Regions from separate parts of the Micromonospora sp. NPDC000316 genome, predicted to be linked through region 2. Evidence: riboswitches for the same ligand, from Rfam matches in the RefSeq annotation. Region 2 holds a riboswitch; the other holds the start of a gene.

What was found. A riboswitch is a leader RNA that binds a small molecule or an ion and turns the genes downstream of it on or off. The one in region 2 is predicted to bind cyclic di-AMP.
Positions count from the first base shown of each region.
Region 1: another riboswitch for cyclic di-AMP. It lies ahead of ACFY2Q_RS07990 (C39 family peptidase); the one in region 2 lies ahead of ACFY2Q_RS25225 (transglycosylase family protein).

Region 1 is NZ_JBIAZG010000002.1:745,293-761,063, reverse strand. It holds gene ACFY2Q_RS08030 (CDP-glycerol glycerophosphotransferase family protein) at 1-1,323, opposite strand, end outside; gene ACFY2Q_RS08025 (DUF6077 domain-containing protein) at 1,674-3,770, opposite strand; gene ACFY2Q_RS08020 (TetR/AcrR family transcriptional regulator) at 3,909-4,511, opposite strand; gene ACFY2Q_RS08015 (ABC transporter permease) at 4,729-5,625, shown strand; gene ACFY2Q_RS08010 (ABC transporter ATP-binding protein) at 5,618-6,436, shown strand; gene ACFY2Q_RS08005 (D-ribitol-5-phosphate cytidylyltransferase) at 6,582-8,096, shown strand; gene ACFY2Q_RS08000 (CDP-glycerol glycerophosphotransferase family protein) at 8,122-9,807, shown strand; gene ACFY2Q_RS07995 (alpha/beta fold hydrolase) at 9,817-10,563, opposite strand; gene ACFY2Q_RS07990 (C39 family peptidase) at 10,688-11,536, opposite strand; cyclic di-AMP (ydaO/yuaA leader) riboswitch at 11,779-11,920, opposite strand; gene ACFY2Q_RS07985 (hypothetical protein) at 12,208-12,972, opposite strand; gene ACFY2Q_RS07980 (hypothetical protein) at 13,126-13,524, opposite strand; gene ACFY2Q_RS07975 (acyltransferase family protein) at 13,618-14,844, opposite strand; gene ACFY2Q_RS07970 (glycosyltransferase family 2 protein) at 15,073-15,771, shown strand, end outside.
Region 2 is NZ_JBIAZG010000017.1:18,950-34,720, reverse strand. It holds gene ACFY2Q_RS25265 (TetR/AcrR family transcriptional regulator) at 1-15, opposite strand, end outside; gene ACFY2Q_RS25260 (aldo/keto reductase) at 102-980, shown strand; gene ACFY2Q_RS25255 (GNAT family N-acetyltransferase) at 1,235-1,759, shown strand; gene ACFY2Q_RS25250 (GNAT family N-acetyltransferase) at 1,849-2,301, shown strand; gene ACFY2Q_RS25245 (helix-turn-helix transcriptional regulator) at 2,274-3,263, opposite strand; gene ACFY2Q_RS25240 (VOC family protein) at 3,358-3,795, shown strand; gene dinB (DNA polymerase IV) at 3,853-5,040, shown strand; gene ACFY2Q_RS25230 (hypothetical protein) at 5,166-5,516, shown strand; gene ACFY2Q_RS25225 (transglycosylase family protein) at 5,602-6,276, opposite strand; cyclic di-AMP (ydaO/yuaA leader) riboswitch at 6,276-6,448, opposite strand; gene htpG (molecular chaperone HtpG) at 6,668-8,584, opposite strand; gene ACFY2Q_RS25215 (SDR family oxidoreductase) at 8,746-9,444, shown strand; gene ACFY2Q_RS25210 (M28 family peptidase) at 9,509-11,263, opposite strand; gene ACFY2Q_RS25205 (ATP-binding protein) at 11,568-14,369, shown strand; gene ACFY2Q_RS25200 (DUF3152 domain-containing protein) at 14,508-15,341, shown strand; gene ACFY2Q_RS25195 (hypothetical protein) at 15,350-15,771, opposite strand, start outside.

The DNA of each region.
Region 1 (15,771 bases), on a different contig from region 2:
CGCCCTGGACCGCGACCCGGTGAGCGGGTGCGGCTTGTAGATCAGGCGCAGCCGGGGGTTCGTGGCCAGCAGACCCTTGACGATCCGCTCACCCATCAGCACCAGCGAGGTGTGGTAGGGGTCGTCGTCGAGCCAGCCCTCCCAGGTGGGGGCGTAGAGCACTGTGAACGGACGGTCCACCGACTCCGCGCCGAAGGTGTGCACCCCGGCGAGCTGCGGCCGGCCGATCTCGACGATGTCCGAGTCGAGCACCCCCACCCCGGCCCGGGCGTAGCGCTCCCGGCCGGCCAGACCGGCGACCCAGACCTCGTCGTACACCTTGCTGTAGGGGTTGACGCTTGCCTGCTTGTCGCTGTCGCCGTGCCCGACGAAGATGTGCTTCGTGCTCGGCTCACGGAGCATGTGGATGTTCGCGCCGACGTTCGCGGCGTAGAGCGCCGCGCGGACACCGCTGAGTTCGAGGTTCATGAAGTCGACACCGGCCGGTACGCAGATCACCGGCAGCCGGGTGTCGGCCAACTCCAGGAACGCCTCCTTGCTGCGCAGCAGCACCACCGCGCGCTGCTGGAGCGCCTCGGTCGGTGCCAGCCACATGTTCGCCTGGTAGACGTCCTTGGCGGGGCCGGCGAAGTAGAGCGCCACCTCCGGCCGGTAGGTGTCCAGCCACCGCTGAACGGCCGACAGCACGGGGCCCTGCCCCGTGCCCTGGCCCCGACCCCGCAGCCAGGTCAGCGCGACGATGGCACCCACCACACCTGTCGCCGCGACCGACACCGCGCCGGCGACAAAGAACGGCGTCGGATCGTGCTGCACGGCGGCGACCACGGCGGCCGGCACCAGCAGCAGGTTGAGCAGCGGCATCCGATCGCCGGCGACCGCCGCCGCCCAGGCGGGCGGCTGGGGTGCGGCGTGCAGCGGACCCAGCTCGATGTTGCGCACCATGGCGGAGAGCGGGTTACGACGCTCGATCATCGTGGAGAACGCCCCGGCGAAGACCGACACGACCCACACCGCCGCCGGCAGCACCAGCAGCAGGGTCAGCTCGCCGCCAGTGAGCCGCACCTCGGCGGCGACAAGCAACACGGCAGCGAGGTCCCGGGTCAGCTGCCGGTACGACCAGTGCAGACCGACCTTCTCCAGGAGCAGCAGCGACGGCGGTGACCAGCGGGCGACCGCGAACTCGCCGATGATGGCGGCCAGCCCGGCGACGGCGAAAAGGCCGATCCAGCCGAATACGCCACAGACGAGCATGAGCAGATAGGCCAGCACCAGCAACGCGCTGTAAGCGGCCACTCCGAGGCGTCCTGTCAACGTGCCGAACAACGAGTTCGCTCCCCTACTAGGTCGTGTACGGGCAGGGCCCGAGGTCGTCACGGAAGGACCGGACGGCTGTGCTCGGGAAGTCGCGGCCCGGTCCGTCCACCATCACCGTGGGTGACCGTCGCGGAGCTGGGTGGCCGTCGACAGCACCGCAGCCTCGTCCCATGTCCGAACTCCCGCATCGCAAGCTGTACGAAGCGACCCGATCCGCCGCTTCGTACACCTGCGACCTTAACGCGAGGCGACAACGAGGCGCCGCTCGGGTATCAATGCCCCGACCGGTCAAAACTCGCTACCCGTTCGGCGTTCGACGCACCCCGCCATTCGTGCAGCACAACGGCCGGTACGGGCTCTCACCCACGCCGGAAACAGGTCATCGCCCCCGGCCGCTTGCGAGTGGCGAACTGCTCGAAGCCCAACTGCGGAGCCAGATCCCGGGCCACCCGGTTTCCCGAGTAGACGCAGATCGTGGTGACGTCGAGCCGCTCGATCGCCCCGGCCAGCTCGGCCGTCGGCGCGAGGTCGGCACTGCCGTTGGCGAGCGCCGCCAACTTCAGCCGGTCCTGGGCGAACGGCGTGTCGATGCCGTAGTCGGGCAGGTAGCGCTCGTTGGGGCTGACCACCCGCATCCTGCTGGTCACCATCGGAGCGGTGTGCATCAGGGTGGACGGAGCCAGCACCACGCCGTTGGGCCGGTCGAGTTGGGTCATCCAGAAGACGATCGACTTGCGCTGCTGCGGCAGCTTCCAGACCGGCTTGTCGTGCACCGTCACATAACTCTTCGGCGACCACATCGGCGTGCCGACGAGGGCGAAACCGGCGACAAGCGCCACCGCGATCGCGACGCTGCCGAACACCCGCAGGCGCGGCAGCTCGACTGTGCAGAGGATGCCGATAACCGCCGGGAGGGCGAACATCCACGGCATTCGCCAGAGCACGACGCCGATGCCGGTCAGGCTGTTGATCACCTCAAGGACACCGGGGAAGAGCAGCACGCTCATCGCGAGCGTGCTGCCCGCGACGAGCAGTTGGGGCGTCCGTCGGCGGGCGACCAGCGGGCCGAGCCACAGGGCCAGGCCACCGATCACGCCGAGCACACCGAAGAGGATTGTCCGCCGGTAGGTGATCTCGGCGTCGTAGAAGGCCGCCGCCGCGTTCTCGGTGATGGGGCCGGCGTTGAGCCGCGACCAGATGGTCGCGCCGATGGGATAGAGCAGCGCCGCCGCACCGGCCACGATCGCGTCCCGCCAACGGCCGACCACGATCATCGCGAACGCCGCGCCGCCGACCAACAGGGGAAGGACGATCGCGGAGGTGGTGCTGAGGCCTGTGGCCACGATGGAGAGGGCGGCGATGAGAACCAACCCGCGACGGGACCGCGAGTCGAACCACTCGGTCAGGTAGACCCACATCAGCGGCACCACCGCAGCCACGAACATGGTCTTGCCCTGGTGCAGCCGCGTCAGGTGGAACGTGCCGAGGGCCGCGTCCTGGCCGGCGACCAGGTAGAGGTAGGCCACGGCGACGGTGAAGGCGAGCACGGCGCGGCGCGGCGCCCAGCGCTGCACCAGCCGCCACAGGGCCAGCACGGCCAGCACGGACATGACAGGCACCACGATGTACCAGGTGGCGGAGGCGGCGTGCAGGCCGAAGACGTGCGCGAAGGCGCCGTAGAAGACCTCGATCGAGGGCACCGGCGGCTGGGAGTTCATCGCGGGCGCGACGCCGTCGGTGAACAGGAAGTCGCGCAGCGGCACCTGGTCGCGCTCGGCAACCCACACCGACTTACCGACGAAGAAGGCGTCGTCGACGGAGTTGCGGGCGAAGAAGAGCCCGGAGATCGCGGCCAGCACGGCGACGATCAGGGCGTACGCCGACGAGAGCGGGGTCGCGGCGGCGGCCGGCGCGGCGCCGACCGGCGTGGCGAGCCAGCGCCACCGGGCCAGGTGTAGTGCCCCCACCCCGGCGAGGGCGCCGAAGCCACCCGGGATCCACCACGGGATGCCTGCGCCGAAGCCGTCGTCGACGGTGGTCAACCCCGCCGTGACGGCGGCCACGATGCCCGCGCCGAGCACAAGGGCGAGCAGGGGACGCGGATACGCCGGGGCGACGCCGCCGGCGGCCTCCTGATCGGCGGGACCGGCGGCGGACGCCGGACGCGCCCGGCGGCGCCGCCACAGCCACCCCGCGAGCCCGACGACACAGGTGCCGGCCCAGACAAGGAACGTCGTCGACGGGGCCAGGCCGAACAGGAAGGCCAGGTGGTAGAGGACGGTCCAGAGCGCGAACGCCAACACACCCGCGTCGGTCACCAGCACCGGGGCCGCGGCCACGAGGGCGCGCAGTCGCGCTCCGGTGGTTGGCCGAGGTTCGCTGGCGCCGCTCTGCGCCGGCTCCGGCCCGGCGCCTGCCGAGGTGGGCGCGACGGCGACGTGTTCGACGTTGGGCACAGGAGGTCCTTGTCGTCATACGAACGAGTTCGCGAAACGTTGATCAGATATAGGTGGCGACGCAGGGCCCCGCCACGGCGGGGGCAAGCCTAGCGGAATCGGTCCTGGCGACACCTCGTCCGACTCGTCACGAGATGGTCAACTGCCCACCGAGGCGTCACGTTGGCGGGTGACGCCCGCGCTGCCCGCGCCGAGAGCGACGGCCACGGATTCGACGAGGTTGTCCAGGTAACTGTCGGTGAGCGGCAGCCGGGCGATGGCGAGCCGCCAGTAGAGCGGGCCGACGATGAGGTCGACGGCGGCGTCCGCGTCGGTGCCGGCGGGCAGCTCGCCGCGCTGCACGGCGCGGGTGACCAGGCGACCGCCGATCTCCTGCTGCCGGGCGTGCAGCACCTGGCGCAGGGTCTGGTCGATGGCCGGGTTGCGGGCGGCCTCGGCCAGCAGGTCCGGGATGATCTGCGACGCGAGGGGGTGGCGCAGCGCGTGGGCCACCGCCTGGAACAGCAGCGCGAGGTCGCCGCGCAGGGTGCCGGTGTCCAGCACCGGCAGCTTGCCGTGGACCGCCGCGGCGACGATCTCCACCACCAGGTCGAGCTTGGAGTTCCACCGCCGGTAGATCGCCGTCTTGCTGACGCCGGCCCGGCGGGCCACCGCCTCGATGGAGAGCCGGCCGTAGCCGACCGCGGCGAGCTCCTGCATCAGCGCGTGCCGGATGGCCGCGGTGATCTCGCCACGCAGCACCGCCGCCCCGGCCGGGGCGCGCCTCTTCTCGGTCGTCACCAGGATCTCTTCTCGCAGGTCACGCCCATCAGCGTAGCGCAACGACGGTACGGTTGCGTCCCGACGTGTTTCGGACTACTGTCCTCGCAGCGACGAGGCGGCGCCCCGCGCACACTTCCCACTAGGATCTCATCGTCGCGAGCCACCCGTCTGCACGAAAGATCGGAGCGCCATTTCCATGGCCACCACCGCGCTGGTCGACCCCGACACGGGCCTGACCCAGGCGCAGCTGGCCGCTCGGCACGGACTGCGGGTCGCCGGTGAGCGCCCCTCTCTCGTCGAGTACAGCCGCCGACTGTGGGCCTACCGGCACTTCGTCGCCGCGTACGCCAATGCCAAGCTGGTCGCCTCGTACAGCAATGCCAGGCTGGGCCAGCTCTGGCAGGTGCTCACCCCGCTTACCAACGCTGCCGTCTACTACCTGATCTTCGGGGTGGTGCTGGGGCAGAACGACCGGATCCCGAACTTCATCGGCTACCTGACCACCGGGCTCTTCATCTTCAACTTCACCCAGAGCGCGGTGCTGGCGGGCACCCAGTCGATAAGTGGCAACCTCGGGCTGATCCGGGCCCTGCACTTCCCCCGGGCCAGCCTGCCGCTGTCCACCACCGTGACCCAGTTCCAGCAGCTCCTGGCCTCGATGGTGGTGCTCATCGGGATCGTGCTCGTCACCGGCGAGTCGATCACCTGGAAATGGCTGATGCTGGTGCCGGCCCTGCTGCTCCAGGCGGTGTTCAACGCCGGCGTGGTGCTGTTCGTCGCCCGGTTGGGCTCCAAGGCGAGCGACCTCAAGCAGGTCATGCCGTTCCTCATGCGCACCTGGATGTACGGCTCCGGCGTGCTCTACAGCGTCAGCCTCTTCGCGCGGCTGCCCGGCTGGGCGGCGACGCTTGTCCAGTACAACCCGCTGCTTGTCTACATCGAGCTGGCACGCTACGCGCTGCTCGACGAGCCGCCGTTGCTCAACGAGTCACTGACCCAGCTCTGGCTGGTAGCGGCGGGTTGGGCGGTGGCGGCCGGGATCGGTGGCTTCATCTACTTCTGGCGCGGCGAACAGGAGTACGGCCGTGGTTGAGCACATCGGGGCCTCCAACGAGGCGACCGCGACACTGACCCCCACGCGGGAACGCATCCCGACAGTGGTGGTGGACGACGCGCACATCATCTACCGGGTGCACCAGGGCGCCGGCGGTGGCACCACGCCGGTGGCCGCGCTGCGCCGGCTGATCAAGCGCACCAACGCGCCGAACGTCCGGGAGGTGCACGCGGTCAAGGGCGTCTCGTTCACCGCGTACCGGGGCGAGGCGATCGGGCTGATCGGCAGCAACGGCTCCGGCAAGTCCACGATCCTGCGGGCCATCGCCGGTCTGCTGCCGGTCAACAGGGGTGCGATCCACACGCAGGGGCAGCCGTCGCTGCTGGGCGTCAACGCGGCACTGCTCAACGACCTGTCGGGTGAGCGCAACGTCGTCCTGGGCTGCCTGGCCATGGGCATGCATCCCGACGAGGTCGCCAAGCAGGCCGAGGGGATCATCGACTTCTCCGGGATCAACGAGCGGGGTGACTTCGCCAGCCTGCCGATGCGGACGTACTCGTCAGGCATGGCGGCCCGGCTGCGGTTCTCCATCGCCGCCGCCAAGAAGCACGACGTGCTGCTCATCGACGAGGCGCTCGCCACCGGCGACAAGGGCTTCCGCAAGCGCAGCGAGCAGCGGGTGCGGGAGCTGCGCGAGGGCGCCGGCACGGTGTTCCTGGTCAGTCACCAGCTCTCCTCGGTACGCGACACGTGCGAGCGGACGATCTGGCTGGAATCGGGCGTCCTTCGGATGGACGGCCCCACTGACGAGGTCATCCGCGAATACGAGGCGTACGCGAACAGCAAGTAGAGTCCCGGCAAACCTGCGGCATCGACACGGCACCATGGGCCGCGTCGCCCACGTTGGGGCGGCGCGGCCCGCGCGTTAAGGTTCATTCCGTCGCCGCTGGGGCGGAGCCTTCCGTTAACGCATTCCCGAGAGTGAGGATCCGGCAATGACGCAGGACCAGACCACTGGCCCGGACGCCGCAACGGAGACTCCCGTGCCGTGGCGGCCCGCACGGACAGTGGCCGTGGTGCTGGCGGGCGGCACCGGGACCCGGCTGGGCCTCGGCATCCCCAAGCAGCTGCTGAAGATCGCCGGCAAGCCGATCATCGAGCACACCCTGGCGGTCTTCGAGGCCGCACCGGAGATCGACGAGATCATCGTGCTGATGGCCACCGGTCACGTCGAGGACGCCCAGCAGATCGTCGACAAGGCCGGCCTGCGCAAGGTCACGAAGGTGATCGAGGGCGGCGACACCCGCAACGCGACAACCCGGATCGCACTGGACGCGGTCGGCGCGGCCGACTGCAACATCCTCTTCCACGACGCGGTACGCCCGCTGCTCAGCGGCCGGATCGTCCGCGAGTGTGTCAACGCGCTCTGGACCTACGACGCCGTGGACGTGGCCATCCCGTCCGCGGACACGATCATCCAGGTGGACGAGAACGACTGCATCACCGACATCCCGGTGCGCTCCCGGCTGCGTCGCGGCCAGACCCCGCAGGCGTTCCGCTCCCCCACCATCCGCGAGGCGTACCGGCTCGCCGAGGGTGACCCCGACTTCGCCGCCACCGACGACTGCGGCGTGGTGCTGCGCTACCTGCCGGGCACCCCGATCAAGGTGATCGACGGCTCGGACGAGAACATCAAGGTCACCCACCCGGTCGACGTGCACCTGGCGGACAAGCTCTTCCAGCTCGCCGCGGCGCAGGCGCCCCGGCTGACCGACCACCGCAGCTACACCGAGGAGCTGACCGGCCGCACCATCGTGGTGTTCGGCGGCAGCTACGGCATCGGCCACGAGCTGACCGAGCTGGCCCGCCGCTACGGCGCCCAGGTCTTCCCGTTCAGCCGCTCCACCACAGGCACCCACGTGGAACGCGCCGCGGACGTCGAGGCCGCGCTGAAGACCGCCTTCGGGGCCACCGGCCGGATCGACCACGTGGTGGTCACCGCCGGGATCCTGGAGCGGGGCGCCCTCGCCGAGATGGACGAGGAGACGATGGACCGGCTCCTGCAGGTCAACTTCGTCGGCCCGGTCACCATCGCCCGCCAGTCCCTGCCCTATCTCCAGCAGACAAAGGGGCAGCTGCTGCTCTACACGTCCAGCTCGTACACCCGGGGTCGGGCTCGCTACGCGCTCTACTCGGCCACCAAGGCCGCCCTTGTCAACCTGACCCAGGCGCTCGCCGACGAGTGGGCCGACGTCGGGGTCCGGGTCAACTGCATCAACCCGGAGCGGACGGCCACCCCGATGCGGACCCGTGCCTTCGGCGAGGAGCCGGAGCACACACTGCTCGCCGCGGAAGCCGTCGCCCAGTCGTCGCTGGACGTGCTCGTGTCCGACCTGACCGGCCAGGTCATCGACGTACGCCGAGCGCCAGGGGACGCGCCGGCCGCCGTGCCGGCCCAGCCCGGGTCGGAGCGGGTCGAGGTGTCGGCCGGCACGATCGCCGCGAACTGACGCGGACAGCGGCGAACGGAGCGCCATGCGTGGTGACCTGATCCGAAAGCTGGCCGCTCGGTGCCTGAGCGTCGGCCTGGCAGTCCTGGCGTTCGTCGTGGTGGCGCTTACCGGCGCCACCGGGTGGGGGCTGGCGCTTGGGATCGCCGCCCTGGCCGCGGCCGCCGCCGAACAGCGGATCCGGCCCGGCGCCGACCTCGTCGCCGAGACCGCGCTGATCGCCGCCGCCGTGCTTGTCGGCTACTCCCGGCGGCTTGACGACGGGGTCGACCTGGCGCTTGTCGCGACCGCGCTTGTCGTGCTCGGGCTGGTGCTGCTTGTGGGGCCGCTGCGCACCGCCGGCAACCTGGAGATCCGGGCGGCCAACCTGCCGGTACGGACCTGGACCCCGCTGATCGTGGGCCATCTCGGTGTCGGCGTGCTCGGGCTGCTCGCCGCCGTGGCCCTGGCCGCCGCCCTCGCCCTGCCCGCCGCCGTCGCACTGGCCGCCAGCCTGCTCGTGGGCGCCGGCGCCGGGGCTGTCGCGCTGGACCTGGCCCGGCGGCGGTTCCGGCCGAGCAACGGCGGCGGCTCGGTCGCCCGCGCGCTGCGCCGGCACCAGCCGGAGTTCCTGCTCCACTTCTCCGCGCCGCCCGGCTCCGAATACCAGGTCACCATGTGGCTGCCGTACCTGGAGCGGATCGGCCGCCCGTTCATGGTCATGGTGCGTGAGCCGGAGTTCCTCGCGCCGATCGCCGCGGCCACGAACGCGCCTGTCGTCTACTGCCCCACCCTGCGGACCATGGACGACGTGCTGGTGCCGAGCCTGCGGGCTGCCTTCTACGTCAACCACGGCGCGAAGAACAGCCACTGCATCCGGTTCACCCAGCTCACCCACGTGCAGTTGCACCACGGCGACAGCGACAAGGCGCCCAGCGCCAACCCGGTGTCGGGAATCTTCGACCGGATCTTCGTGGCCGGTCCGGCGGCGATCGACAGGTACGTCCGTGCCGGGGTGCAGATCCCGGCGGAGAAGTTCGTCGTGGTGGGCCGGCCGCAGGTCGAATCGATCGAGGTACGCCCCGAGCCGACGGTCGGCCTGGCCCACCCCACGGTGCTGTATACGCCGACCTGGACCGGGCACCACGCCGACGCCGACTACTGCTCCCTGCCGGTGGCCGAGGAGCTGCTGCGGCGGCTGCTGGAGCGTGGCGCGACGGTGATCCTGAGGGCCCACCCCTACACCGCGCAGAACCCGACGTCGGCCCGTCAGTTGGGCCGGCTCACCGAGCTGCTGGTCGCCGACCGCAGCCGCACCGGCCGGCAGCACGTGGTCGGCGCGGCGGCTCGGGAGCTGAGCCTGACCGAGTGCGTCAACCGCTCCGACGCGCTGATCTCCGACGTGTCCGGAGTGATCTCGGATTACCTCTACTCCGGCAAGCCGTACGCGGTCACCGACATGGGCGACGAGGGCGACCGGTTCACCGAGAACTTCCCGCTGGCCGGGTCGGGCTACGTGCTGCGGCGGGACATGTCGAACGCGGTCGAGGTGCTGACCTCGCTGCTCGACACCGACCCGCTGGCCGAGGCGCGCTGGGCCACCCGCCGTCACTACCTGGGTGACTTCCCCGCCGACACGTACGCCGAGGCGTTCCTGACCGCCGCCCGCCGCGAGTTGGCGCCGGCGCACCAGACGATCGAGCGGCCGGCGCAACTCACTCCCCTGACCTGACGCCGCCGCTCAGCGGTACGCGTCCAGCAGCGCCAGCACTGCCGCCGGGTCCTCCACGTGCGCGTTGTGCCCGAGACCGGGCAGCGTGGCGACCGGCACGCCGTACTCCTTGAGCTGCGCGTCGGTGACCATCGGGTCGTGCTCACCGCGCGCCAGCACCACAGGCACGTCGGTCGCCGCCAGCAGCGCGGCGAGATCGGGATCGCCGACGGCGAACGCGCCCGTGTCCATGGCGAGGCGCCACCGACCGTCGACCTGGCGCAGGCCGGCGTCCACGATCGGGGCGTCCGGCGGGACCAGGCCGGCCAGGCCGGCGACCCGCAGGTAACGGCGGGCCGCCTCGGCGCGGCTGGCGAACCAGCTGACCGGGCGGGCGGCGAGGTCGGCGGCGCGGGTCAGCTCGTCCGGTGACCAGACGGCCTTGATACCCAACCCGACGACGGCGTCCACAGGCGTCCCGGCGGCGCGGGCGGCCAGCGCCAGGCCGACCACCCCGCCCAGCGAGTGCCCGAGCACCACCACGCGGTCGCCGGGCGCCAGGGCCTGGGCGATCCGCTCGGCGAAACCGCTGAAGGAGTACGACGGCAGCGGGGCCGACCAGCCGTGGCCGGCGAGATCCGGTGCCAGCCACCGCCCGGGCCAGTGCCGCTCCAGAAGCGGGGCCCAGGGCAGCCAGACGTCACCTGTCGCCCCCATGCCGTGCAGCAGAAGCAGGACCGGCCTACGGTCGGCGTGACCACCCGATTCATCCACCACGGCCGCAGTCTCCCACGGTTCACAGCCCGCGACGAGAGCCGTCGCCCCCGCATCGACGAAGACGCCACGAGCGCCGGCCCCTTGTGGGGGACGGCGCTCGCGGCGTCTTCGGACTCCGCCTGGGTCAGGCGGAGTAGCCTCGTGTGGCGATCCAGTTGGCCAGGTCGATCGTGGTCATCCAGTACTCGGGGTAGGCCGCGTTGGCCGAGTCGGCGATCCGCACGGTACGGCCGTCGTCCTTGTAGCCCACCACCGCGATGTAGTGCCCGCCGCCGTAGGAGTGCCAGCCGCCGCCTGTGTCGACGGCGTCACCGGCGACGTTGGCCACCACGCCGCGACCGTCGGTGATCGCGGTGACGACGTCAGCCTGGAGGCGGTCCATCTGGGCCGGGCTGGGCGAGCCGGCGAACATCCGGGTCTGGTACGGAGAGCCCTTGACCTCGGCGTTGAGCACCCGGGTGGTGTCCAGGGCCGAGTTGGTGCCCATCTCGGTGGTGCCCAGCTCGGCACCCAGCTGACTCTGGGTGCGGTTGATGCCGGCGGCGCTGAGGGCGTTGCGGGTGGCAGCCGGGCCGCAGTTGTAGTACGTGTTCTGCACCTGGTAGTCGTAGTCGAGCACCTTGGTCGCGGGCGGCTTCGGCGCTGCCTTGGCGGTCAGGTCCGGGTCGCTCTTGGCCTTGGCGGCGGGCGGGGCGGCGCTTGTGGCCGGCGCGGCGGTTGTCGGCGCGGCGGTTGTCGGCGCGGTGTTTGCCGAGGGGGGCGCGACGCGGGCCTCGCTGCGGGACGCGGCGGTGTCGCTGCGCATCTCGGCGACAGTTGTCGCTGTGTGCTGGCTGGCCGGGGCGTCATCGGCGCCGGCGGCCAGGGTGCCTGCGGTGGTCGCGATGACGAGGACCGCGGCGGAGGCGGCGGCGATCTGGTACGGACGTTCGGTGGCGAGGCGACGCAGTTGACGCTGCAGGGTGTGCTTCACGGTTCCTCCACGGTTCGGGGGGAGAGCGGCACACCGGGGCAGCCCGGTATCCGTGCAGGCGCCAGCGCGCGGACCGTGGTCCGCGGATGGTGAACCGCTCAGGGGTACGCCCGGCGCGGCCGGGCGGGGATGCGGTGGCCCGGGGGGTCAGCTCACCGTCACGAGACGGACGAGCGCGGGTACCGCGACGCCGTGAAGGCGGAGGAATGGCGCAGGGGTGCAGGGGTGCTGCATGAAGATGGAACTCCTTCCGACACCGCCTACCGGGTTAGCTGACGGATTCGGGCGGGAAGATCGCCCTACCGCGGGCCGTGGCTCGCGGATTCACCCCAGACGTACGTGTGGGTCCCCGGTTCGTTGATCACGATTGAGCGGGTCAGCGCGGCGTCGCCACTTGCGATCAATTACCGCACTCGACGGCACGACACTACTGGCCGGCCTTAACCCCTGCCAAGCCTGGCTCAGCTGCGTAAACCCCAAACGGCGCGACAATTTCTGGGCGTATTGCCGCTGACGTGACTCGATAGGACGAGCGGTTACGGCGGCACCTCAGGTCGACAATCGGACAGGCCGTCGACAATGGCGACACATCCGCGCGAACAATCCGGCCGAACGCGCCAGCCGCCCGGTTTCCGGGGCGTGTGACCGGGCTCACCGAATATTCGGGGCGATCAGCCCACCCGGGCCGGGCGCCACCGCGCCGCAGCCGCCGGAAGGGCCGCCGCCACGCGCACGGGTCGGCGGGGCATCGCCCGGGTCGGCCGCAGCCGGGCCGCCGCCGCGTACGCCTCGTCGGCCAGGGCGCGAGCCGAGGACGCGGCCAGTTCGGCGTCGCGCCAGGCCGACCGTTCCCGCGCGGCGGCGACCTCGTAGTCGGCTCGCCTCGCGTTGCGGATCGCCCGGCTGAGCAGCGCCTCCTGCTCCACCGGGTGCCGGCGCGGATCCCAACCGTGCCGGTGGCCGAACACGTCGCTGAGCTGCCGCATGGCCAGGTCCCCCCGCCAGTGCGCCGCCATCGCCGCCTGGTGCAGGTAGCGCTCCCGGGCGGCGTACTCGGCGGGCGTACGCGGCGTACGCGGGGTGGGCAGCGCCCCGGCGCCCGCGAACCGGCGGGCGGCGGCGTCCGCCTCGTCGTACCTGACCCAGGCCCGCTCCACCTGCTCCTGAGCGGTAAGCCAGTCGGCGCGTCGACGACGGGCGGTCTGCGCCGCGCCGGCCGCGGCGACGGCCACCTCGTCGGCGTACCGGCGCAGGTCGGCGGCCTCGGCGGCGGCCAACTCCCGGGCGGTGGGCGCCGGGTCGACAGCCGGCGTGTCCCGCTCGGGACGGGCGACCAGGACAGCGAGCACGGTAAGCGCCAGCAGGAGCAGGAGCGACCAGATGGCGGCGGCCTGCGGCACCTCGGTCAGGAACTGGTAGAAGACGATGGTTTCCATGGTCGGCACCTCGGCGAGAGAGCGTTGCGATGGGAAGCCGCACGACCGTCCGAGCCAGGGCGGGGCCACGGGTCGGCGGGGTGCGGAGCGGCGTGTCGACAGGTGCGGTGGCGGGACGGGCGTCCCGGAGGGCGGGACGGGCGTCCCGAGGGCTCAGCGCCCGGGTGGGGCGCGAGGACCCGGGCTGGCCGGGTCGTCGGCGTGGGGCAACCGGTCGGCGGTCGGGCCCGCCGGCACCAGCCCGACCGCGACGGCGGGCACGGCACCCACGCCGCCGGGCGGTGCCGGCTGCGGGTCGGTCGCGCGCACCGAACCGGTCTCGTCGGCGGTCATCTCGGCGGAAGCCGGGTGCCCGACGCCGACCACCGAGGCGGGCTGGTGCGACGACACGGCAGACCCGACGGCGAACGTCCCGGCGGCCGGCGACGACGCCGCACCCGGGGCGGCCCAGGCACCCAGCGCGAGGGCGGCGACGACGGCGAGGCTGGTCAGCACCCGTGTCGCCCAGCGCGCCACCCACCACAAGGGACAGGTGAGCGCAACCGGAAGCACGGTCCCACGCTACCGCCGGGCCCGATCGGGCGCATCGGCAGCGGGCGTGTCGGCACACGCCGCGCCGAAGGCGTCCGACCAGGACGGCTCCCGTCAGCGCGAGTCGGCGTACGTCGATCGCTCGTCGGGCTTGTCGGCGCCTCCGCTGCCGGCGGCCTCGCTGCCACGGGCCTCGCTGCCGGCGATCTCGGTGTCGCCGTTCCGCTGCCGGGGGACCGCCGCCGGCCGGGGCGTGCGGCGCGGCGCGAGCCGGCGCATCAGCGGCGTCTCGACGAAGCGGTGCAGCAACCCGGCAAGGGCCAGGCTCACGACCAGGAACCCGAGCACCACCGCCGGGCCACGCCAGCCACGGAAGCCGGTCCCCCAGTCCCCGCTCCAGCGCAGCACGCTCGTCATCACCAGCACATGCACCAGGTAGAAGGCGAAGGAGACCTCGCCGAGCCAGACCAGCGGGCGGGACCGCCACGGCGAACGCCGCTCCCGCACGTCCGCGTCTGCGGCGGCGGTGATCACCAGCAGGTACGCGACCGCGAGCAGTGTGGTCCACAGTTCGGCGCGGATCCACTGCGCGGCGACCACCCAGGTCGCCACGAAGATCACAGTCGCCGCCGTCAGGCCGGGGCCGCGCCAGAGACGCCGACGCATCAGCTCGGCCGCCACCGCACCCAGCCAGAACTCCAGCGACCGCACGGGCGGGAAGATCTGGGTGAACCACCACCGGCTGACCTCCGGCACCAACTGCTGGGCCGGCCAGAGCGCGAGGATCAGCAGCGGCAGCGCGACGATGAGCGTCCAGAGCACCGCCGGACGGGCCCGGCGCAGCAGTGGCAGCGCCAGCGGCAGGCAGAGATAGAAGAAGAACTCGCAGGAGAGCGACCAGCTCACCGTGTTGATGCTGTAGAACCAGCCCGGCCGGGGATCCCAGGCCTGCAACAGCAGCAGGTTCTCCAGGGCCGCCGCCGGCAGCACCGGGTCGGCGAACCACCAGGCGACGAGCAGCGCCGCCGCCCACAGCACCAGGTGATTCGGATAGATCTTGGCGACCCGCCGGCGCCAGAAGGCGCGCCGGGAGTCACCCGGGCGGGCCGACCAGACCAGCACGAAGCCACTGAGGATGAAGAAGAACTGCACCCCGGACAGGCCGAGGGAGAACACCGCGTCGACAACTGCCTTGTAGTCCGGCTCGGCGATGATCCGCATGGTGCCGGCGTGGAAGCCGAACACCAGCAGCGCTGCGATCCACCGCAGCCCGGTCAGCGAGGGAAGCCGGGCGAACGCGGGTACGGGCGGCGTCACCGAGACGTCGGCGGTGCTCGTCATGCCGGGGTCCCGACGCTCCGCAGGGTCACCAGCACGTACGTCTCCTCCTGGGCGCGGGTCAAACGACGTGGCGGCCCCGGAAGGCCGCCCCGGGGCACCTTACCGGGTCACTCCCGGGTGAACCGGGCGGCGTTGTTAACCTTCCGCTCCGCCGGAGTTCAGGAATTTCACCTTCCGCCGCCACGTCAGGTTCCGGGGCTGTCCACCCCCGTCGTCGAATGTGGCGACGTGGTCAATGAGCCGACGCACGCACCGCTGCTGAGCATCGTCGTGCCGGTCTACGGTGTCGAGGCGTACCTGTACCAGTGCCTCGAATCGATCCGGGCCGGCATCCCGACGGGCGAGTCGGACGCGGTCGAGCTGATCGCCGTCGACGACGCCTCGCCGGACGGCTGCGGTGAGATGCTGCGCTCGTACGCGGCCGGACGCGACGGCGTCCGGGTCGTGCACCTGACCAGCAACGTGGGCCTGGGCCTGGCCCGCAACGCCGGCCTCGACGAGGCCACCGGCCGGTACGTCTGGTTCGTCGACAGCGACGACTGGCTTCCCCCGGGCACTGTCGCGGCGGTGCTGGACCGGCTGCGCGAGCACCAGCCCGACGTGCTGATGCTCGACCACCTGCGGGTGCACGAGGACGGTCGACGGGAGGTCGACGCGAGCAGCCACCTGCTGCGCGGGGTGTCGGGCGTGGCCCGGCTGGCCGACCAGCCGCACCTGCTGCGGGTGCAGCACACCGCGTGGAACAAGGTGATCCGCCGGGCGTTCCTCGACGAGTTGGAGCTGCGCTTCTTTCCCGGCTGGTACGAGGACATCCCGTTCAGCCACCCACTGCTGATCGGCGCGGAGAAGATCTCGGTGCTGGACCGGGTCTGCTACCTGTACCGGCAGGGTCGCCAGGGCGCCATCACGTCCACCCGCAGCGGCCGG
Region 2 (15,771 bases):
CTTCGCATCATCCACGGTTGCAATGCTACGGCATAAGGCGTATCACTGGTTCGGCCAGCGATACGGGAGATACCGTCGCAGTGATACGGCAGGAGAGATCGATGAATCGTGTGGGATACGGCGCCATGCAGCTTGCGGGCCCTAAGGTCTGGGGATTCCCGGACGACCCGGAGGCGGCGCGGCGGGTGTTGCGCCTGGCTGTCGAGCTGGGCGTGACCTTCTTCGACACCGCGAACGCCTACGGGCCACGAACGGTAAACCAGCTGATCGGGCAGGCGCTGGGACCGATCCCCGAGGGCGTGATCGTGGGCAACAAGGTCGGCGCAGAGCGCGGCCCGGACAAGTCCTGGGTCGTCGACGGTCGCCCGGAGACGGTCCGGCGGCAGGTTCACGAGGCCCTTACCGACATGGGAACGGACGCGAGCGAGCTGACCTACCTCCGACTCGTCGGCGACACCCCCGGCGCGCACCAGGACGTACCGCTGGAGGAGTCGCTCGGCGCGCTCGTCCAGCTGCGAGAGCAGGGGCTGATCCGCCGCATCGGCCTGTCCGGCGCGTCCCCGCAGGTGCTGGCCCGCGCCCAGCAGATGACCCCCATCGCGGCGGTGCAGAACCGCTTCAACCTGCTTGACCGCAGCGGCGTCCAGGTCCTCGCCGACTGCGAGACCCAGGGCATCCTCTTCATCCCCTACTTTCCGCTGGCCGCCGGACGGCTCAGCGGCCACCAAGAGTTGACCGGCCCGGCAGAGCGCCTAGGTGCCACACCGGCCCAGATCGCACTGGCCTGGCTGCTGCGCCGTTCGCCCTCCATGGTCGTCATCCCCGGCACGAGCAGCACCGACCACCTGCGGTCCAACATCGCAGCTTCCGACGTTGCCGAACAATTGACCGACACCGAGGTCGCGCGCCTGACCGGACTCGTCGACGAGTCGCAAGCGGTCCTCGGCCAGCCCACGCCCCCCGCTCATGGCCACCGCTGAAAGGGCCCCGGGGATGTCGCTATCGACCTCGGCCGCATCTGACGAATGATCTTCGGGGTTCTGTGACGGCGCCCATATCGCCTTTCGGATGATGCATGTCGTGGCGATTCGGGGAGAGTCGCCCTGGTCCTCACGCCGGGCAACGTCAATGACGCCACCACGTTCGAGGCCGTGATGAACCCGGTCCGCGTCCCGCGTGCGGGCGCGCAATAAACGCGTGGAGCCGGCGACACGGGGGTGCCTATGGTGGCGCCGTGCTGATCAGACGCGAGACATTCGCTGACGTCGATGCCATCCGGGCGGTGCACTGCGCCGCCTTCGCCGCGCCGGACGGTGGTGACGGCGTACCCGTCGAGGCGACGCTCGTCGACGCGTTGCGGGCCGACGAGGGCTGGCTGCCCGCGTACTCCCTGGTGGCGACCGATTCGGACGGCCGGGTGGTGGGGCACGTGGTGGCCACCCGTGGTCGGGTGGGCGGCCAGCCGGTGGCGCTCGGGTTGGGGCCGGTCGGTGTGCTGCCCGACTGGCAGCGGCGCGGGGTCGGCAGCGCGTTGATGCACGCGGTGCTCGGCGCTGCCGACGCGCGGGACGAGGCCCTCGTGGTGCTGCTCGGGCACGCCGACTACTACCCGCGCTTCGGGTTCAGGCCCGCTGTCGAGTTGGGTGTCACCCCGCCGCAGCCATGGGCTCCGCAGTACTTCCAGGCACGGCCGTTGCACGCGTGGCGCGAGTCGATCCGCGGCGAGTTCCGCTACGCCCGGCCCTTCGACGACCTGTGACGCGACCGCACATCCGGCGGCGGCGTGACGCCGACCTCGACGGATGCGTCGCGGCGCTCATCGAGGTTCACCGCGTCGACGGGTACCCGATGAACTGGCCTGACGACCCGCGCCGCTGGCTGCGCGAGCCGCGCCCGGCACGGGCCTGGGTCGCCGTCGCCGTCGCCGCTGGCGCTGGCGCTGGCGCTGGCGCTGGCGCTGGCGCTGGCGCGGACATTGTCGGTCACGTCGCGGTGCACCGGGTGCCCGGCCCGGCCGGCGGGTCGCACGCCCGGCCGACAGCCGAGGTGGCTCGGCTGTTCGTGTCGCCGGCCGCGCGAGGGATGGCGCTGGGCAGCGCACTGCTGGCCCGGGCCCGCCGCTGGGCCAGTGTGCGCGGGACCGACCTGGTCCTTGAGGTGGTGGCCTCCGATGGCGCTGCCGCCGCCCTCTACGGGCGCACCGGGTGGCGGTGCACTGGCACCAGCACCGCGCCATGGACCGCTCCCGACGGGGGCCCGGTGGCGCTGCGCCACTACATCCTGCGCACCGACGCCGTGTGACCCGGCGCCGCGCTGGCCATCGCCGCCAGGCGGCGGGCGAGCAGACCGGCGGCCTCGCGCAGTTCCGGAGGTTCCAGCACCTGCACGTCGTAGCTCAGGCGCGCGATGTGCGCGGCGATCCAGTCCAGGCTCTCGCCGCCGACGACAAGCACACACCACCCGTCGCGGTCGTCCTCGACGCGGCCCACCTGGGGCGGCACCAACTCCCGCACCCGGTCGGGCGGGGCGTGCACCCGCACCCGGGCGAGATACCGGTACGGCGCCTCGGTCACCGACCGTTGCACGAACGCGACCGGATCGGGGTGCTCGCGCGCCCCGAAGCGCCAGGTCGTCGCCACAGCGGTCCGCATCCGATCCAGGCGGAACGTACGCCAGTCGTCGCGCTCGACGTCCCAGGCCATCAGGTACCAGCGACGGCCTGTCGTGACCATGCGGACCGGCTCGACCGTCCGCTCGCGGTCACCACCGTCACGGCCGGAGTACGTGAACCGGACCCGCACGGCGTCGCGGCAGGCACGTGCGAGCGTCACCAGCAGTTCCGCGTCGATCTCGGGCACCGGGCCGATGAGCGTCTCCGTGGAGCCGTGCACAGCACGCACCTCGGCCCGCAGCCGCGACGGCATCACCTGGTCGAGCTTGGCCAGTGCCCGTAGGGCTGCCTCACCCGCCCCGGCCACCGTGCCGCCCGAGGCGAGCCGCAGGGAGACCGCCGTCGCTATCGCCTCCTCGTCGTCGAGGAGCAGCGGCGGCAGCCGGGTGCCCGCGCCGAGCTGATAACCGCCGCCGACACCGGGGGCCGCGTGCACGGGATAGCCGAGCGCCCGCAGTCGCTGCACGTCGCGGCGGACGCAGCGGTCGGTGACAAGCAGCTCGGTGGCGAGCTCGGTGGCCGTCCAGGACAGTCGTCGCTGTAGCAGGCCCAGCAACCGCAGGACCCGCTCGGTGGTCGCCTCGACGGTCACCCGCCGATCGTTGCACACATCGCGGAACGAGCCTGTCCGCGATCAGGGGAAGGCTGGGATCATGACCGACCAGACCAGGAGACAGGGAGCTGCCATGGCCCGCGACATCCAGATCACATTCGACTGCGCCGATCCGGCCGGGCTGGCGGCGTTCTGGGCCGAGACGCTCGGCCATCAGGTGCAGGGCCCGCCCGGCGACTTCGAGTCGTGGGAGCAGGCGCTGGACGCGATGGGTGTGCCACCGGAGGACCACAACTCCGCGTCGGCGGTGGTCGACCCGGACGGCTCGGGGCCGCGGCTGTTCTTCCAGCGGGTGCCGGAGCACAAGCAGGTGAAGAACCGCGTACACGTCGATGTGCGGGCCGCTCCCGGGCTTGCGGGTGACGAGCGGATGGAGGCCCTGGAGGCGGAGGCCGAACGACTCGTCGCGCACGGCGCCACCCGGCTCAGTCGTCACGAACCCGCTCCCCCGCTGGGTGCCGGCCACATCATCATGGCCGACCCGGAGGGCAACGAATTCTGCCTCGACTGACCGGGCGTTCGCCCAGCTCACTGCCATGACGGCCGGACGCCATGCGAACATGTGTACGTGTCGCCCGGGGCCAGCATCCTACACGCCGACCTGGACGCGTTCTACGCGTCGGTCGAGCAGCGTGACGACCCGCGCCTGCGCGGGCGGCCGGTGATCGTCGGCGGCGGCGTGGTGCTCGCGGCCAGCTACGAGGCGAAGGCGCGGGGCGTCCGCAGCGCGATGGGCGGGCAGCAGGCGCGTCGTCTGTGCCCGGACGCGATAGTGGTGCCGCCCCGGATGTCGGCGTACACGCGGGCCAGCCGGGCGGTGTTCGAGATCTTCCGGCAGACCACGCCGCTTGTCGAGGGGCTCTCCATCGACGAGGCGTTCCTCGATGTGGGCGGCTTGCGTCGGCTGGCCGGGGCGCCTGCCGACATCGCCGAGCGGCTGCGCCGGGAGGTCCGCGAGCAGGTCCACCTGCCGATCACGGTGGGCGTGGCCCGGACGAAGTTCCTGGCGAAGGTGGCCAGCGGGGTGGCGAAGCCGGATGGGCTGCTTGTCGTCGCGCCCGACGCCGAGTTGGCGTTCCTGCACCCGCTGCCTGTGGAACGGCTCTGGGGCGTCGGCCCGGTCACCGCCGCGAAGTTGCGGGAGCGGCGGATCCGTACCGTCGGGGAGGTGGCCCGCCTCGGCGAGGCGGCGCTTGTGTCCCTGCTCGGCGCGGGCGCGGGCCGGCACCTGCACGCCCTGGCCCACAACAGTGACCCGCGGGCGGTGCAGGTCGGCCGACGACGCGGCTCGATGGGCGCGCAGCACGCGCTCAGTCGCAGCCCGCACGCGCCCGCCGAGCTGGACGCCATCCTGGCGGGCCTGGTGGACCGGGTCACGCGGCGGATGCGGGCGGCTGGCCGGTCCGGGCGCACGGTGATGCTGCGGCTGCGCTTCGGCGACTACACCCGAGCCACCCGCTCACACACCCTGGGCAAGGCGACCGCGGACACCACGCCCCTGCTGGCCGCCGCGCGGGCACTGCTGCGGACGGCGCTGCCGGAGGTCGACAGGCGGGGCGTCACCCTTATCGGCGTGTCGGTGGGCAACCTCGACGACAACCCGGTCCAACCGGAGTTGCCGTTCGACGCCACCCCGGGAGCCGACCTCGACGCCGCGGTCGACGCGGTCCGTGACCGGTTCGGCTCGGCGGCGCTCACCCGCGCGGTGCTGCTCGGCCGGGACCCGGGCGTCGAGATGCCGCTGCTGCCAGATTGACCGGTCCGCGTGCTTTTTCACCCGCTCCAGCTGCGATCGGAGACACATCACAGCAGGTCGGCGGTTTAGCCAGCGGCTGACGGGTGACCCTTGGGGGGTACAGCCTGACAAGGGGGACCCACACGATGTCCGACGACACCAGCAACCGCCCGAGCCGTCGCACCGAACGCCCGCACGACGTGACCGACCCTCTGCTCTGGCAGTTGGCGGTGGATGTGCTGAGCGCCCACGAGCCGGACGACGAGGGGTTCTGCCGCAACCTCCAGTGCGCCGGGCAGTCCTGGCCCTGCGCGGCCCGCAACGGCGCCGAGCAGTCGCTGCGCCTGTCCCGCAGCAGCCACGACTCGGTCGAGGCACCCGTCGACGGCGGCGCGGACCGGCCCGAGGAGGCCGCGGTGCCCGCCCCCCGCTGGGGCTGGAACGCCGCCCCGGCAGCGTCGCACCGAGGGACGAAGGCGTCCGTCTCGGCGGCGTGACAGCCCGCACGGGCACCCGGGCTGACAGCACGACACACACGAACGCTCGGCCGGGTCACCGGCCGAGCGTTCGTGGTGCACTCCGTCAGAGGCTGAGCCGCTGGCCCGGGAAGATCAGGCCCGGGTCGGCGCCGACCAACTGCCGGTTGCGCTCGTACAGGGCCTGCCAGCCGCCGGCCTGCCGGTGGCTCTGCGCGATCTCCGACAGGGTGTCGCCCGGCTTCACCACGTACGTGTCGCCGCTGGCCGCCGGGGCGGTGCGCTCGTGGTTGCGGGTCGCCGGCTGCTCGCCGCGCGACGACCGCTGGGTGGGCTTGGTGGTCCTGTCGGACTTGGCCGTGGACTTCGTCGACTTCGAGGTGGACTTCGTCGACTTCGACGTGGAGCCGCTCGACGAGCCGCCCTTCTTGCCACAGGTCGGCCACGCGCCGATGCCCTGCCCCTTGAGCACCTTCTCGGCGACGGCGATCTGCTCGCCGCGGCTGGCCAGGTCGGCGCGGGAAGCGTACTTCTTGCCGCCGTAACCGGCCCAGGTGCTCTGCGAGAACTGCAGACCACCGTAGTAGCCGTTCCCGGTGTTGATCTTCCAGTTGCCACCGGACTCGCACTTGGCGATCGCGTCCCAGTTGACCGCGGCCTGCGCCGGGGCGGCCGGCCCGAAGAGCGCGACAGCGCCGGTGACCGCGCCGACGGCCAGGGTGCCGACGGCGAGGCGGCGGGTGGTGACCCGTCGATGACGGGGCGTGTAGACAGACGTCATGTGAGCTTCCTCCACGCCGGCGAGGTGAGCTGTCGGGTTCGGGCCGAGGAGCCCGGCCGCGCGGTGGCGGCTTCACCCCGAGGTGACGATGCACCGAGGAACGTGGGTCCCCCGCTCCTGCCCGGGTGACTGGGTTCCGACGACCGGGGGCAGGATTTGGCGTTGCCGGCCGTGGTGTCCGCGATGGCGAACCCGACCGACGTTAGGCACGGCCCGTGACGATCGCCTAACCGCAGTGACGTTCTTCACCGGGCCACGCTGAGCGGCGTACTCAGCGGTTGCGGGCGGTGTGGACCTGTGCAGTGACCACGATGGACCGGAACCGATCAGGCCGGCCGCCCCGGCCGGCGGCAACCCGACAACGCGGGCGACCGCCGGCCGAGGCAGCAGGTCACAGGGTACGGGCCAGCCGGTCGGCGAGCGTCCGGGTGAAGCGGGCCGGGTCGGCCAGGTCGCCGCCCTCGGCGAGCACCGCCAGGCCGTACAGCAGCTCGGCGGTTTCGGTGAGGGCTTCGGCGGAGTCGCCCTGCTCGTGGGCCTTGCGCAGTGCGGCGACCAGAGGATGACCGGGATTGATCTCCAGGATGCGCTTCGTCGCGGGAATCTCGTGCCCCATCGCCCGGTACATCTTCTCCAGGGTCGGCGTGAGGTCGTGCGCGTCACCCACCACGCAGGCAGGTGAGGTGGTGAGCCGGGACGACAAGCGGACCTCGCGGACGCTGTCGGCCAGGGTGGTGCCCAGCCAGTCCACGAGCGCCGCGAACTCCTGCCGCTGCTGCTCGCGCTCGGCCTCGGCCTGCTGCTTCTCCTCGTCGGTGTCCAGGTCGACCTCGCCCTTGGCGATCGAGCGCAGCGGCCGCCCGTCGTACGCGCCGACCCGCTCGACCCACACCTCGTCGACCTGGTCGGTGAGCAGCAGCACCTCATGGCCCTTGGCCCGGAACGCCTCCAGGTGCGGGGAGTTCTCGATTGTGGCCCGGGAGTCGCCCGTGGCGTACCAGATGTCGGTCTGGCCGTCCTTCATCCGGGAGACGTAGCCGGCCAGGTCGGTGGGCTCGGTCGCGTCGTGGGTGGAGGCCACCGACAGGATGTCCAGCAGGGTGTCCCTGTTGTCGGTGTCGTCGATCAGACCTTCCTTGACCACCGCGCCGAACTCGGTCCAGAACGTCCGGTAGCGCTCGGGGTGGTTGGCCTTGAGGTCCTTGACCGTGGCGAGGACCTTCTTGACCAGGCGGCGGCGGACGATCTGGATCTGCCGGTCCTGTTGGAGGATCTCCCGGGAGATGTTCAGCGACAGGTCGTGCGCATCGACAACGCCCTTGACGAAGCGCAGGTAGGTGGGGACCAGCGCCTCGCAGTCGTCCATGATGAACACGCGCTTGACGTAGAGCTGGACGCCCCGGCGGCCCTGCGGTGAGAACAGGTCCAGTGGGGCGTGGCTGGGCAGGAACAGCAGCGCCTCGTACTCGAAGGTGCCCTCGCCCTTCATGTGCACGACCTCGAGCGGGTCGGCCCAGTCGTGGCTGACGTGCTTGTAGAACTCGTTGTACTCGGCGACGTCGACCTCGTCGCGGGGCCGCGCCCAGAGCGCCTTCATCGAGTTGAGCGTCTGGACCTCGCTTGTGGCGTCCGCGCCGTCGGCGCCGGGGCGCTCGACTGTCATCCGGATCGGCCAGGCGATGAAGTCGGAGTATCGCTTGACGATCTCCCGGATGGTCCACTCGGCGGTGTAGTCGTGCAGGTTGTCCTCGGTGTCGGCGGGCTTGAGGTGCAGCGTCACCGCGGTGCCCTGGGGTGCCTCGTCGACCGACTCGATCGAGTACGTCCCCTCGCCGGTGGACTCCCAGCGGGTGCCGCCGGTCTCGCCGGCCTTGCGGGTCAGCAGGGTGACCCGGTCGGCGACCATGAACGCGGCGTAGAAGCCGACGCCGAACTGGCCGATCAGGTCCTGCGAGGCACGGGCGTCGGCGGACTCCCGCAGTTGGCGCAGCAGCTCGGCGGTGCCGGACTTGGCGATCGTGCCGATCAGCCCGACGACCTCGTCGCGGGTCATCCCGATGCCGTTGTCCCGGACGGTCAGGGTGCGGGCGTCCCTGTCGACCTCGATGGTCACGTGCAGGTCGTCGATGTCGGCGACGAGGTCCTTGTCGACGAGCGTGGCAAGTCGCAGCTTGTCCAGTGCGTCGGACGCGTTCGAGATGAGTTCCCGCAGGAAGACGTCCTTGTTCGAATAGATCGAGTGGACCACCAACTGCAGGAGCTGACGCGCCTCTGCCTGGAACTCCAACGTCTCGGCCTGGTTGCTCACACCGTCTCCCTTCTCGGCTCGTGCGGAGGTTCGCGCAAAGGATACGAGTCATCACCGGCCGGGGTGCTGCCGCGTCCGGGTCGCATTCCCGATTGTGGGGGTCGCCCGTGTGACCTAGCTGGCTTTGGTTAACAGAAGTCAGATAGCCTAGAGTGGCGCGCATGAAGATTGCTGGCAGTACCGCCCTCGTCACCGGCGCCAACCGCGGCTTCGGCCGGCACCTGGCCGCCGAACTCGTCACCCGTGGCGCGACCGTCTACGCCGGCGCCCGCAACCCGGACACCGTCGACCTGCCCGGCGTGACGCCGGTGCGGCTCGACATCACCGACCCCGCCTCCGTCACCGCCGCCGCCCAACTCGCGGGCGACGTGAACCTCCTGATCAACAACGCCGGCGTCGACTCCGGCACCGATCTGCTCGACGGCGACCTGGACCTCGTCCGGCTCGAACTGGAGACCCACTACTTCGGCACCCTGTCGATGGTCCGGGCGTTCGCGCCGGCAATCGTCGCCAACGGCGGCGGGACGATCCTCAACGTGCTCTCCGTGCTGTCCTGGGTGAACTTCCCGACACACGGCGCCTACGGTGTCGCCAAGTCGGCCGAGTGGGCGATGACAAACGCGCTGCGCGTCCAGCTCGCCGAACGGGGCGTGCGGGTCGCCGGCCTGCACGTCGGTTACATGGACACCGACATGGCAGCCGCCGTCACCCAGCCGAAGTCCGACCCGGCGGTCATCGCCCGGATCGCTGTGGACGGCATCGAGTCCGACGCCTACGAGATCGTCGCCGACGAGATCAGTCGGCGGGTCCAGGCCGGGCTCGCCGGCGGCGTCGCCGCGCTCTACCCGCAGCTCCCCTGACCCCTGCACGTGACGGGCCGCCGCCGGGTGTTCCCGGCGGCGGCCCGCTGCAACAGGTACGTGGTCAGCTCGCCTGCAACGTCACGTCGTCGATCACGAAGCTGGTCTGCAACGACGAGTCCTCGGTGCCGGTGAACGTCAGCGTCACCGTCTGCCCGGCGTACGCGGCCACGTTCAGGGTGCGCTGGACGTAGCTGGTGGAGGCGTTGAGGTTCGAGTACGTCGCAAGCGTGGTCGAGCCCATCCGCACGGTCAGCTTGTCGTACGCCGTGGAGCTGGTGGTCTCGGCGGTGTCGATGCGCGTCCAGAACGACAGCGTGTAGCTGGCGCACCCGGCCGGCACGGTCACCGACTGGGACAGGGTCTCGGTGCGGGTGCTGCCGTACCCGTTGAGCCACGCCTTGTACGACCCGGTCCGGGCCGGCTTGCTGCTGGAGTTGGTGATCACGCCGGAGGACGCCGTCCACACCGTGGCGCCGCTCTCGAAGCCGCCGTTGCCGATCACCTGGGCGGCCGCGCAGCCGCCGGTGCCGGTCACCGTGAGGGTGAGGGTAGCGCTGCGGGTGACCGAGCCGGTGCCGGTGACCGTCACGGTGAAGGTGCCTGTCGCGGCGCTTGACGACGCGGTGAGCGTCATCGTCGACGAGCCACCGGAGGTCACCGAGGACGGGCTGAACGAGACGCTCACCCCGCTGGGCGCCCCGGAGGCGGAGAGGCTCACCGACTGCGCCGAGCCGGCAGTGGTCGCCGTGGAGACCGTCGCGGTGGTGCTGGCGCCCCGGGCCACGCTACGGGTCGTGGGGCTGACCGCCACGGAGAAGTCGTTGCTCGGGGTTCCTCCACCGACGGCCAGATCCCACAGCGCGTACGCCACGCCGTCGGCTGCCCGGTTCAGCACCGTGGCGCTGACGTTCGCCGTGGTGTCGCAGGCACGGTGGTAGCAGGGGTCGTACGCGGAGTTGGCGGTGCCACCCCACTTGGCCGCCTGGCTGCTTGTCTTGCGGGCGCTGGCGCCCGCCGCGTAGCCCGAGGTGGGGATGCCTGCCTGCTGGAAGTAGTAGTCGTCGGAGCGGCCCTGGCCCTCGACGTTCTCCTCCGGCTGCAACCCGAGCGAGTCCCAGTACGCCTTCAGCGGCGCCGCCGTGGTGGACGTGACCCGGTTGATGAAGTAGCCGCCGTTGACCGAGCCGACCATGTCGAAGTTGTAGTAGCCCTTGATGTAGCCGCGCTGGGTGGTGTTGAGCGAGTTGACGTAGAACCGGGAGCCGTTGAGCCCCTGCTCCTCGTCGGTCCACCAGGCGAACCGGACCTTCTTCGTCATCGTCGGGTTCTGCGAGGCCAGGACCAGGGCGTTCTCCAGCAGGACCGACGAGCCTGTGGCGTTGTCGTTGATGCCCGGGCCGGCGGAGACGCCGTCCAGGTGGGCGCCGAACATGACCACCTGGTCGGTCGGGCCGCCGGGCCACTCCGCGATGAGGTTGTTCGACGGGTACGTGCAGCTGGAGCAGTACTGCTCGGTGACGGTGTAGCCGGCCGTCTGGAGCTTGTTCTTCACGTAGGTGAGCGAGGCGGTGTAGCCGGCCGAGCCAGCCCGCCGGTTGCCGCCGTTGCTTGTGGCGATGGAGTTGAACTGGGTCAGGTGCGCCTGGACGTTCGTGACGGAGATGTCCGGCGCTGCCAGGACGGCGGCTGACGCGGCGATCGGCCGGGCCGCTGCCGTTCCGGTGGTGGGTGACGCGGTTGCCGGCTGGGCGGCCAGCGTCACCGTCCCGGCGAACACGGTGAGCGCGATGGCCGCGCTCAGCGTTCTGCCTCTCATGAGGGCTCCTCGGGGGTTGGAGAGATAACCGAGACACTTACAGATATCTATTCGCCAGGCATCGGTCGTTCGTCCCAACCCCGTCGGCTCGACGCCGGACATACCACCACGCAGCCGCCTGCCGATATCACCGACCGGCACCTCCTCCGCCGGGCCGAGCACACCCCGAGGCCACACCGCCCGGCAGTGGGACAGCCGGGGTGCCGACGTCAGCACAGGCGAGGCGAGGTGTCAGGATGGGTGCGTACCACCAGCAGGGGTCATCGGGCCCGGAACGGGGGCTTGCGATGAGGTCGGGTCGAGCGTGACACGACCCAGCAGGGACCTGTTCACCGACGGCGGTGACACCGGCCGGCTCATGGCGGAGCTGGACTGGGCCGACACCCCGCTGGGCCCGGTGGCCGACTGGCCGCAGAGCCTGCGAGCCGCCGTCCGGATGGTGCTCTCCTCCCGGTACCCCATGCTGCTGCTCTGGGGTGACCGCTTCTCCCAGCTCTACAACGACGCGTACGCGGCGCTTATCGGTGACAAGCACCCCGCCGCGCTCGGCAACGACGTGCGGGTGACCCTGGCCGAGGGCTGGGACGTCCTCGGCCCGCTGGTCCACCAGGCCATGGCGACAGGTGTGGCGAGCTGGGTGCCCGCCCTGCGGCTGCTGCTGGAACGCGCCGGCTACCGCGAGGAGGCGCACTTCAGCGTCTCGCACGCCCCGGCCCGCGACGACGACGGCCGCACCGTCGGAGTGCTCACCGTGTGCAGCGACGTCACCCAGCAGGTCGTCGGCGAACGGCGGCTGCGTCTGCTGCGCGATCTGTCCCTGCGCGGCGACGGGCGCACCGTCGACGTCGACGCCACCTGCGCCCGGCTGATCGACGCGATCGGCGGACATCCACTGGATGTGCCGTTCGCCGCGATCTACCTGCGCGACGGGTCGGTGCTGCGGCGGATCGCCTGCGTCGGTGGCGAGCCGGGTCACCCGACGGTGCCAGGGGCGCTGCCGGACGCCGTGGAGCTTGCCGACTCAGGCGCGGGCGTCCGCGCCTGGGGCCTGCCGGACGCCGCACGAGGTCGGCCCACCGAGGTGGCCGGTCTCGCGGACCGCCTGCCCCTGCCCGCCGGCCCGTGGGGCGACCCGGTCCGCACCGCGCTGGCACTGCCGCTGCCCTCGGCCGCCGAGGACGAGCCGCTGGGCGTCCTGCTCGCCGGCGTCAGCCCCAACCGGAGGCTGGACGAGGCGTACCGCTCCTTCTACCAACTGCTGGCCCAGCAGGTCTCGATGGCGGTGCGCAACGCGCGGGAGTACGAGCTGGAACGACGTCGGGCCGAGTCGCTTGCCGAGCTGGACCGGGTGAAGACGGATTTCTTCACGAACGTCAGCCACGAGTTCCGTACCCCTCTGACCCTCATGCTCGGCCCTCTCGCCGACGCCCTCAACGACTCCGCCGCGCCGCTGGCACCCGTGCAGCGGGAGCGGGTGGACACCGCCTGGCGCAACGCCACCCGACTGTTGACACTTGTCAACAGCCTGCTCACCTTCTCCAGCCTGGAGGCCGGACGGGCGCGCAGCGAGGCCCGCCCGGTCGATCTCGCCGCGCTCACCGCCGAGCTGGCAGGTGTCTTCCGGGCGGCCGTGGAGCGGGCCGGCCTGGCACTTGAGGTCGACTGTCCGCCGCTGCCCCGGCCGGTGCCGGTGGACCCGGTCAACTGGGAGCGCATCGTCACCAACCTGCTGTCCAACGCTCTGAAGTACACGTTCATCGGGCGGATCCGGGTCACCGTGGACGCCGACGACGACGAGGTACGCCTCACCGTCGCCGACAGCGGCATCGGGATCGCCGACCACGACCTGCCGAAGCTCTTCGAGCGCTTCCGCCGGGTGCAGGGCGCCCGCTCGCGCAGCCACGAGGGCACCGGCATCGGTCTGGCCCTGGTCCAGGAGCTGGCCCGGTTGGAGGGCGGCGAGGTTCGGGTGACCAGCCGGGTGGGTGTCGGCACCACCTTCACCGTCGCCCTGCCCTGGGCGACGTCACGACCCACGGCGATGACCGGGCCGGCGCCCAACGGGCAGCAGGGCGTGGCGGCACACGCTGCCGTCCAGGACGCGCTGAGCTGGCTGACCGACCCGACCGGCGGTGTCGCGGAGCCCGCCGCCGTGTCCGGTCCGGAGACCGACGAGCTGGCCGGGGCGCGAATCCTGGTGGCCGACGACAACAGCGACATGCGGGCGTACCTGAGTCGGCTGCTCACCGGCCAGGGCTGGCGGGTGCGATCGGTCACCGACGGGCAGCAGGCCCTCGACGCGATCCACCGCGAGCCGCCGGACCTGGTGCTCACCGACGTGATGATGCCGGTCCTGGGCGGCTTCGACCTGGTCCGCCGGCTGCGCGCGGACGAGGCGACGAGGGCGCTGCCGGTGCTGGTGCTCTCGGCGCGGGCCGGTGAGGCGGCAAGCGTGGTGGGCCTGAACCTCGGCGCCGACGACTACCTGGTGAAGCCGTTCGCCGCGGCGGAGCTGATCGCCCGGGTCCGGGCCGCCATCCGACGCGCCCACGCCCACCGCGGCCCGGTCGGCGGCCCGGTATCGGCACCACCTGTCGGTGCCGCCGCCGTCGTGCCGGCACCGGCGCCCGCCGCGACCGTGCCAGCTGCCGACCCGGCCGCCGCCGGTGGGCTGAACGACGGCCCGTCCGTGGTTTCGGAGGCCGACCGGGCCGGGCTCGATGGCACGGTCGACGTCCGGTGGGCATACCCGTCGGCGCCCACCTCGGCGTCGGCGATGCGCCGTGACGTCCGGCGGGTGTTGGATGACCTGAACGTCGACCCGGATGTGCTGGAGGACCTGCTGCTCGCCGCGTCGGAGGCGATGAACAACGCCGTCGAGCACGCGCAGCGGCCCAGCCGCCCCGAGGTGCGGGTCCGGCTCCGGGTGGGCGACGGCCTGGTCCGCATCTCGGTACGCGACTTCGGCACCTGGCGGGACCGCCGACCGGCCATGGACCGGGGCCGCGGCGCGCTGCTGATGAACGCCTACGGCGACGTGCGGATGATCTCCACAGGCGAGGGTACGACGGTGACTATCGAGCGCCGGCTGGACGCCCCGGCCTGAGCACCTGGCCGCACAGCCGCCACACCGCTTACCGACGGACGGGGCGGGCAAAAAGTTGCATGCGTGCGAGATCAACTTTTCGTGGGGGTCCGCTCGTCTTTTCCGCGGCACGCCATCGCGGCGTGCGAGGGGAGAGACATGGCGACGAAGACTTGTCGGCTGTGGGCCACGTCAGCGGTGGCGTTGCTGGCGGTGGCGGGATTGCTTACCGGCTGCGGATTGCCGGCGGCCGGACAGCCCGCGGCCGAACCGGCCGAGACCGCGCCGACCGTCGGCGGCCCGCCAGCAGCCGGGCAGGGCAGGACCGGGCGAGCGCCGGTCGCCGCCGCGAGCGCCGGTGCCGCGCCCGTAGCCATCAGCTATCCCGCCACCGGCCGCGGCGCTTGGTCGATGGCGGCGGCCGAGCCCGCCGTGCACGGCACCAGCGGGCGTCTGCTGCGCTACCGGGTCGCCGTCGAGCGCGACATTCGGGGCCTGCCGGTGGCCGACGTCGCCGCGGCGATCTCCGCGACGCTCAACGACCCGCGTGGGTGGACGGCCGGCGGCGCGTGGCGGCTGCGCCGGGTGGGTGCCGACACCACGGCTGACTTCACCGTCTACCTCGTGACGCCCGGCACCCGCGACGACCTGTGCCAGGACATCCCGGACGGTTACACCTCGTGCCGTAACGGCGCTCGCGTGGTGCTCAACGTGGCGCGTTGGGTCGAGGCGGTGCCGGGCTACGGCGCGAGCCTGGCCACCTACCGCCAGTACATGGTCAACCACGAGGTCGGGCACCGGCTCGGCCTGGGCCACGAGCGCTGCCCGGGGCGGGGACGGCCGGCGCCGGTGATGCAGCAGCAGACGCTGGGGCTGCACGGGTGCACGGCCAACGCCTGGCCGTACCCGGATGGCCCGGACCGCTACGCCGGGCCGGTCGGGGCGTACCTCGACGAGATCCCCCCGCCCGAGGGCGCCCGGCCGGCGCACTGAGCTGGCGCTCACGATTTCGAGCGGCGCTCCTGTTCGAGTCGCTCGTCGAGCCGGCCCAGCTCGTAGATGGCGTTGAGGTTTGTCGGGAGTCGGCTCACGTTGTCCGGCACCGGCTCGGAATCCGGATCCAGATCCGGATCAAGGGCCGGGGTCGGGGCGGGGATCGGAGCCGGCGTGGGAGCCGAGCCAGCCACCCGGGCGGGCCGGGTGCGGCGCAGAAGCAGCAGCGCCAGCACCGCGAGCACACCCGCGACCAGCAGGTAGTACACGGGACGCAGTGGCCAGCCGCCGCGTTCCGGGGCACCGAGCGCTGGCGAGTCGAGCGAGTCCGAGGCACCGCCGTTCGGCACGGGCAGGACCCCGTCGCGGGCGCCCTGCCCCGGACCGGCGGGGTTCAGCGTGCGCGGGGCCACGCCTGGTGCCGGCGGCG